One region of the Streptomyces sp. NPDC101165 genome, then DNA from elsewhere that is predicted to be linked to it. Evidence: riboswitches for the same ligand, from Rfam matches in the RefSeq annotation. Region 1 holds a riboswitch; the other holds the start of a gene.
What was found. A riboswitch is a leader RNA that binds a small molecule or an ion and turns the genes downstream of it on or off. The one in region 1 is predicted to bind cyclic di-AMP.

Region 2: another riboswitch for cyclic di-AMP. It lies ahead of ACIRVH_RS43130 (M23 family metallopeptidase); the one in region 1 lies ahead of ACIRVH_RS27715 (M23 family metallopeptidase).

The regions. Positions count from the first base shown of each region.
Region 1 is NZ_JBIWPG010000013.1:125,487-129,689, reverse strand. It holds gene ACIRVH_RS27725 (M16 family metallopeptidase) at 1-930, shown strand, start outside; gene ACIRVH_RS27720 (M16 family metallopeptidase) at 927-2,315, shown strand; cyclic di-AMP (ydaO/yuaA leader) riboswitch at 2,539-2,701, shown strand; gene ACIRVH_RS27715 (M23 family metallopeptidase) at 2,714-3,469, shown strand; gene ACIRVH_RS27710 (GntR family transcriptional regulator) at 3,668-4,203, shown strand, end outside.
Region 2 is NZ_JBIWPG010000032.1:67,075-71,277, forward strand. It holds gene ACIRVH_RS43115 (dihydrofolate reductase family protein) at 1-181, shown strand, start outside; tRNA gene ACIRVH_RS43120 (tRNA-Met) at 247-320, shown strand; gene ACIRVH_RS43125 (PP2C family protein-serine/threonine phosphatase) at 522-1,724, shown strand; cyclic di-AMP (ydaO/yuaA leader) riboswitch at 1,966-2,125, shown strand; gene ACIRVH_RS43130 (M23 family metallopeptidase) at 2,133-3,164, shown strand; gene ACIRVH_RS43135 (aldo/keto reductase) at 3,355-4,203, shown strand, end outside.

The DNA of each region.
Region 1 (4,203 bases):
ACCGCGTTCGAGAAACTGACCGCCCTCGCCTACCCGCAGGGCCACCCCTACCACCACACGCCGATCGGCTCGATGGCGGACCTGGACGCGGCCACCCTGGAGGACGCGCGCCAGTTCTTCCGCACCTACTACGCGCCCAACAACGCGGTGCTCTCCGTGGTCGGCGACATCGACCCCGTGCAGACCCTCGCCTGGATCGAGAAGTACTTCGGGTCGATCTCCTCCCACGACGGCAAGCCCGAGCCCCGCGACGGCTCCCTGCCCGAGATCATCGGGGAGCAGCTGCGCGAGGTCGTCGAGGAGGAGGTCCCGGCGCGCGCCCTGATGGCCGCCTACCGGCTCCCGCAGGACGGCACCCGCAAGGCGGACGCGGCCGACCTCGCCCTGACCGTCCTCGGCGGCGGCGAGTCCTCCCGCCTGTACAACCGGCTCGTGCGCCGCGACCGCACGGCCGTCGCGGCCGGCTTCGGTCTGCTGCGCCTGGCCGGCGCGCCCTCGCTCGGCTGGCTGGACGTGAAGACCTCCGGTGACGTCGAGGTGCCGGTGATCGAGACCGCGATCGACGAGGAGCTGGCCCGCTTCGCCGAGGAGGGCCCCACGGCCGAGGAGATGGAGCGCGCCCAGGCCCAGTTGGAGCGCGAGTGGCTGGACCGGCTCGGCACGGTCGCCGGCCGCGCCGACGAACTGTGCCGGTTCGCCGTCCTGTTCGGCGATCCGCAGCTCGCCCTGACCGCCGTCCAGCGCGTCCTCGAGGTGACCCGCGAGGAGGTCCAGGAGGTCGCCAAGGCCTGTCTGCGCCCCGACAACCGCGCGGTCCTCGTCTACGAGCCGAAGCACCCGGAGACCGTCCAGGACGCCGACGTCCCCGAGGACCCGGAGCAGGAAGCCACCGTAGAGGCCGGCAACGACAACGAGGAGACGGCCAAGTGACCGAGCTCGCCACGATGGACTTCCACCCCCAGCCGCAGCCGGGCGAGGCCAGGCCGTGGGCGTTCCCCGCTCCCGAGCGCGGCACGCTGGACAACGGCCTGACCGTGCTGCGCTGCCACCGCCCCGGCCAGCAGGTCGTCGCCGTCGAGGTGCTGCTGGACGCGCCCCTGGACGCCGAGCTGCCCGCCCTGGAGGGCGTCGCCACGATCATGGCGCGGGCCTTCTCGGAGGGCACCGACAAGCACTCCGCCGAGGAGTTCGCCGCCGAGCTGGAGCGGGCCGGCGCCACGCTCGACGCGCACGCCGACCACCCCGGCGTCCGCCTCAGCCTGGAGGTCCCGGTCTCCCGCCTGGCCAAGGGCCTCGGCCTGCTCGCCGACGCCCTGCGCGCGCCCGCCTTCGACGACAGCGAGGTCGAGCGGCTGGTCCGCAACCGCCTGGACGAGATCCCGCACGAGCTGGCCAACCCGGCCCGCCGCGCCGCCAAGGAGCTCTCCAAGGAGCTGTTCCCGGCGACCTCGCGCATGTCGCGGCCGCGCCAGGGCACCGAGGAGACGGTCGAGAAGATCGACGCGGCGGCCGTACGCGCCTTCTACGACCGCCATGTGCGGCCCGCCACGGCCACCGTGGTCGTGGTCGGCGACCTCACCGGCACCGACCTGGACGAGCTGCTCGCCGACACCCTGGGCGCCTGGACGGGCACCCCGGCCGCGCCGCGGCCCGTGCCGCCGGTGAGCGCCGACGACACCGGCCGGGTGGTCATCGTCGACCGGCCCGGCGCCGTCCAGACCCAGCTGCTCATCGGCCGGATCGGGCCCGACCGGCACGACCGCGTGTGGCCCGCCCAGGTGCTCGGCACCTACTGCCTCGGCGGCACCCTCACCTCCCGCCTGGACCGCGTCCTGCGCGAGGAGAAGGGCTACACCTACGGCGTGCGCTCCTTCGGGCAGGTCCTGCGCTCCGCGCCGGACGGCACGGGCGCCGCGATGCTCGCCATCAGCGGCTCCGTGGACACCCCGAACACCGGTCCCGCGCTGCAGGACCTGTGGACGGTGCTGCGCACGCTCGCGGCGGAGGGCCTGACCGACGCCGAGCGGGACGTCGCCGTGCAGAACCTGGTCGGTGTGGCGCCGCTGAAGTACGAGACCGCGGCGGCCGTCGCGAGCACGCTGGCGGACCAGGTCGAGCAGCACCTGCCCGACGACTTCCAGGCGACTCTGTATCAGCAGCTCGCCGGCACCGGCACCGTGGAGGCCACCGCGGCGGTCATCAACGCCTTCCCGGTGGACCGCCTGGTGACCGTCCTCGTCGGTGACGCGGCCGAGATCAAGGCACCGATCGAGGCGCTCGGCATCGGCGAAGTCACCGTCGTGGCAGCCGAGTAGAGGCTGTACGGCGCCCCGCGCGCGTGGGGCCCTGACGATCCGACGGGTCGTCAGGGCCCTTTGTTGTGCGCAGCCCTTCCCCAGATGTCCGAATTGGGGCAGAGGTTGCCTGTCTGACCTGTGGGATGCGCTACAAAAGCCCGGATCCGTTTGGGGATCGAAAGTCGGGCCGCATAGCGTCGACCGGGCTGTTCGTCAGGCAGTGCGCCGCGCCCGCGGCACCGGACAGTCATCGCCGAGTCCCCCTACGGCGCGAGCCAGGGGAGCCGGGGACCCACGCAGTCCCTGGGGTGAATCGGACGCCCGCGCACCTGCGAGGGGGTCCGTAGGAGACCTTCCTGCTCCGAACCCGTCAGCTAACCCGGTAGGCGAGAGGGAAGGAAAGGACCAGCCACTTCATGGCGTTCATGTACGCCACCGGGAAGCACCGCAAGCCCGGCCGGGTCAAGCGCACCACCGTTCAGGCGGCCGGTGTCGCGGCCCTCACCACCACCGGTGTCGTCGGCACCCTGGCGGCCTCCCCGGCGCTCGCCGCGGACAACTCCGTCGAGGACACCGGCCTCACCCCGGTCATCACCGTCAGCGACACGGTGGCCGAGCAGATCGACGCCCAGGCCGAGGCCCAGCTGGTGGCCGCCCGGCAGAAGGCGGCCGAGGAGGCCGCGGCCAAGGTGGCCGCCGAGGAGGCGAAGAAGGAGCGCGAGGCCCAGGCCCGCGCCGCGCGAGAGGCCGAACGCAAGCGCCTGAACGCGTTCGTCGCCCCGATCGCGCACTCGTACGTCTCCACCGGCTACAAGGCCAGCAGCTCCCTGTGGTCCTCCGGTTCCCACACCGGCATCGACTTCCACGCGGCCAGCGGGACGTCCGTCCACGCGGTCGGCGCCGGCACGGTCGTCTCCACCGGCTGGGGCGGCGCGTACGGCAACCAGATCGTGATCCGGATGGCCGACGGCATGTACACCCAGTACGGCCACCTGTCGTCCATCGGCGTCGTCGTGGGCCAGAAGGTCCTCCCGGGCCAGCAGATCGGCCTGTCCGGCGCGACCGGCAACGTCACCGGACCGCATCTGCACTTCGAGGCCCGTACGACCCCCGAGTACGGCTCGGACGTCGACCCGATCGCCTATCTCCGTCAGCACGGCGTGAACGTCTGACGCTCCGGCGCACGACATCCCGAAGCCCCGGCTCACGAGCCGGGGCTTTCGCCGTTTTTCGCAGCGCCTGCGGCATCCGCTGTCCAAAAAATATCCATGGATTCCGGCCTCCCGTCGGAAATTCCGGCTCATTGCAATAGAGTCACGGAACACACGTCCATCGTCGACGTTTCACGGGGATTAAGGCGGAGGTCGGTCATGCGTATTCCGGCGCACTCGGTGTGCACGGCGATCCGGGACGACATCGTCGCGGGTGTCTACGAGCGCGGCGGCCGCCTCACCGAGGAAGTCCTCGCCCGCCGCTACGGCGTCTCGCGCGTCCCCGTCCGTGAGGCCCTGCGCACCCTGGAGGCGGAGGGCTTCGTGGTGACCCGGCGGCACGCGGGCGCGTGCGTGGCCGAGCCGACCGAGCAGGAGGCCGCCGACCTGCTGGAGATGCGCACGCTCCTGGAGCCGCTCGGCGCCTCCCGGGCCGCCCAGCGGCGCACCGAGGCCCATCTGAAGGTGCTGCGGGGGCTGGTCCGGCTGGGCCAGGAGCGGGCCAGGCGGGGCAACAGCGACGATCTGCGCTCGCTGGGCGGCTGGTTCCACGAGACGCTGGCGCAGGCCTCCGGAAGCCCCTCGCTGTCCTCGATGCTGACCCAGCTGCGGCACAAGATCGCCTGGATGTACACGGTGGAGGCGCCGCCGAGTCCGGTGGACTCCTGGGCGGAGCACGGCGCGATCGTGGACGC
Region 2 (4,203 bases), on a different contig from region 1:
CTGCGCCGAGCTGATCCTGCGGGCGGGCGTACGGCGGGTGGTCACGGCCTGGCGGGAGCCGGACACCTTCGTGACGGCGGCGGACGGAACCGGGGTGCTGCAGAGCGCGGGCGTGGCCGCCGTGGTGCTGCCGGAGTACGAGGCCCTGGCGAAGGAGCCGAACGCCCACCTGCTGCCCTGAGCGACACCTCACGGATACCTGTGTGCATCGCGCCCTGCGAATGACGTATGCTTGAGACACAACGACGCGGGGTGGAGCAGCTCGGTAGCTCGCTGGGCTCATAACCCAGAGGTCGCAGGTTCAAATCCTGTCCCCGCTACTGAAGGCTCAGGGCCGGAATCCAGCAATGGATTCCGGCCCTGAGTGTTTTCCGGCATCCCGCGGCAGAACGCCGAGGCATCCTTCGACAGAACACCGAGTGGCATACGTCACAGTCGATCATCCGCTCGGTCCACAGCAGTCGCCCGCCCTCTCCTCTCCCGCCACGCTGGACGCAGGTCAAGGACACGGGAGACGAGCAGTGCGCCCTGGTGAGCTGGAGGAGAGCCCGTACGCCAGGGCCGGCGGCCGACTCCCGGGCGACCACGCCCCGGACCCCGGCCTCGGTGCGGAGCGCGCACCCCTGTCGCCGGACAGGTGCCGCGGCCGCCGCCCCACCCCGCGCGCCCTGGCCCGCGCCCTGCCCGCCCTGCTGATCGCCGCCGGGATCGGGTACGACCTGCTCACCCCGCGCGCCTTCACCGCCGTGCCCTTCTTCACGGCCGCCCCGCTGATCGCCGCGCCCCTGTCCTCGCTGCGCACCACGCTCCTCACCGGCCTGACCGCCCTGGTCGCCACCGTCGTCGTCCGCACCCAGTTCGATCCCGCCATGGATGTGCACACGATCACCGAGGTCGTCACCGTGGCCACGGTCGCCGTGCTGGCCGCCGCCATCAACCGCGTCCTGCGCCTCGGCGACCAGCGGCTCGCCTCGGCCCGGGAGATCGCCGAGGCCGCCCAGCGGGCCGTCCTGCCCGAACCGGACGACCGCATCGCCGGCTTCGACATCGCGGCCCGTTACGAGGCGGCGCAGGAGGACGCCTTCATCGGCGGTGACCTGTACGCGGTGCAGGACAGCCCGCACGGCGTGCGGCTGGTCGTCGGGGACGTACGTGGCAAGGGCATGGGCGCGGTCGCCGCCGTCGCCGTGGTGATCGGGGCGTTCCGGGAGGCCGCCGAGCAGGAGACCACGCTGGAGGCGGTGGCCGCACGGCTGGAGCGGGCGCTGGCCCGCGAGGGCACCCGGCGGGACGGGATCGACGCCTTCGAGGGCTTCACCACCGCCGTCCTCGCCGAACTCCCGCACAGCGGCAGCGGCGACGGTGTGGTCCGGATCGTCAACCGCGGTCACCCGCCACCACTGCTGCTGCACGACGACGGCACCCTGCGCACCCTGGCCGCACGCGAACCCGCGCTGCCGCTCGGCATGGCCGACCTCGGCCTGTGGCCCGACCGTGCGACCGAGTCCGGCTTCCCGAGCGGAGCCACCCTGCTGCTCTACACCGACGGCCTGTCCGAGGCCCGCGACGCCCACGGCCGCTTCTACGACCCCCTGCGCCGGCTCGCCGGACGCCGCTTCCCCGACCCCCGCTCCCTGCTCGGCCGCCTCGCCGCGGAAGTGCGCCGGCACTCCGGGGGCGGGATGGCGGACGACATGGCGCTGCTGGCCGTACGGCGGCCCTGACACCCCGCCAGTGTCACCCACGGTGATCGGACGGACGCCCTCCGCATAACATCTGAGACACCATCAAAACTGCCGAGACTCCTGGGCGGAGGTCAACTCGCCCGTTTTCAACCGGTCGTGACGGCTACGTCCGCCCCGAAATCCGTTAATGATCAAGTAGAACGGCTTGGAATCTGACGTCCGGGTCTATTAACGTTCGATAACGCAGCGCGGTCGTCCCAGCCGTCACAAGAGGCGGCTCCGTGCGCACGCGCCGAATCCCGCAAGGGAACCGGGGAACCACCACCTTGGGGTGAATCACGCGGATGCCGCCGTGGAAGCACGGCAGGTATACGCGCGTAGGAGACCTTCCTGCTCCGAACCCGTCAGCTAACCCGGTAGGCGGAGGAAGGAAAGGAGTGCGCCTTCGTGGCGTCCAACCGGCCTGCCCCAGAAGCCCCGTTCATGCCGAGCGAGACCGAGACCTTCGGTTACTTCGGCGCTCAGCACACCGACGAGGGCCCCTGGGAGGAGTGGAACCCCACCGAGGAGTCCATACGGCCGGTACGCGGTCGGCACCGCGTGGGCAAGCAGCGCGGCGGCGGACTCGCCCGCAGCTCCACGGTCCTCGGCGTCGGTGTCATCGCCGCCGTCGGCGCGGGCGGCATGGCCAGCGCCCACACCGGCAAGCCGCCGGTCTCCATCTCCATGCCCGACCTGGACTCCGTCAGCTCCCTGTTCGACGGCGGCTCCTCCTCCGACGCGTCCAAGGCCACCACGGCCTCGTTGACCAACGTCGGCACGACCGACGCCGACAGCGACCAGGGCGACGCGGGCGAGGCCCTGCGCAACCGCATCATGGCCCAGGCCGAGCAGCAGCGGAGCAAGGCCGACACCAAGGCCACCGCGGCCGCGGCGGCCGCCGCCGAGAAGCAGGCCGCCGACGCGGCCGCCAAGGCGCAGAAGCAGGCCGAAGCCAAGGCCGCCGAGGCCAAGAAGGAGGCGGAGGCCGCGGCCAAGAAGAAGGCCGAGGAGGAGCGCCTGGCCGCGCTGGCCAAGCAGTACAAGCTGCCGGTCGTCTCGTACACGATCACCGGCACCTTCGGTCAGCCCGGATCGATGTGGTCCTCCGGCTACCACACCGGCCTCGACTTCGCCGCGCCCACCGGCACCCTCATCAAGGCCATCCACAGCGGCACCATCACGCAGGCGGGCTGGGCCGGCTCCTACGGCTACCGCACCGTCCTCACCCTGGACGACGGCACCGAGCTGTGGTTCTGCCACCAGTCCTCGATCGGCGTCTCCGTCGGTCAGAAGGTCAGCACCGGCGACGTCATCGGCCGTATCGGCGCCACCGGCAATGTCACCGGCCCGCACCTCCACCTGGAGGTCCACCCGGGCGGCCAGGCCACCGGCATCGACCCGATGACGTGGCTGCGCGGCAAGGGCCTCACCCCCTGAGCGGCCCGCCGACCCGCTCCTGACCCACCCCTCATCCGGTCTCCCGGCAGCCCTGACGACAACCCCCCGACGTCAGGGCTGCCGGTCGTGCGTCCCCACACCTGCGCACCCACCCGTACCCACACCTGTTCACACCCCGTTCGCAGCAATCCCGGAATGGGTGGGACGGGAGGGATCGTTGAACTGAAGCATGACCGACTCTCATGCTTCCCTGCGCACACTCGGCTCCTCCGACCTCCAGGTCTTCCCCCTCGCCCTCGGCGGCAACGTCTTCGGCTGGACCGCCGACGAGGAGACCTCCTTCGCCGTCCTCGACGCCTACACGGCCGCCGGCGGCAACTTCGTCGACACCGCCGACGCCTACTCGGCGTGGATCGAGGGCAACAAGGGCGGGGAGTCCGAGACGATCATCGGCAAGTGGATCAAGGCGCGGGGCAACCGCTCCGACGTCGTGATCGCGACCAAGGTCGGCCAGCACCCCGAGTACCAGGGCCTGACCGCGGCCAACATCAAGGCGGCCGCCGACGCCTCCCTGCGCCGCCTCGGCACCGACCACATCGACCTCTACTACACCCACTTCGACAAGCCCGAGGTGCCGGTCGAGGAGATCATCGGCGCGCTCGACGAGCTGGTGAGGGCGGGCAAGGTCCGGCACATCGCCGCCTCGAACATCTCGCCGGAGCGCCTCCAGGCCTCCCTGGACTTCTCCGACCGCGAGGGCCTGGCCCGGTACGTCGCCCTCCAGCCCCACTACAACCTGGTCTCCCGCGACACCTACGAGGGCCCGCTGCAGGACCTCGCCGGCCGTGAGGGCCTCGCGGCGGTCCCGTACTTCGCCCTCGCCTCCGGTTTCCTCACCGGGAAGTACCGCCCCGGTGCGACGGTCGAGAGCGCCCGCGCCGGTTCGGCCGCCAAGCACCTGGAGTCCGAGCGCGGTCAGAAGGTCCTCACGGCCCTGGACGAGATCGCCGGCGCCCACGAGGCCCCCGTCGCCACGGTCGCCCTCGCCTGGCTGGCCGCCCAGCCGACGGTGACGGCC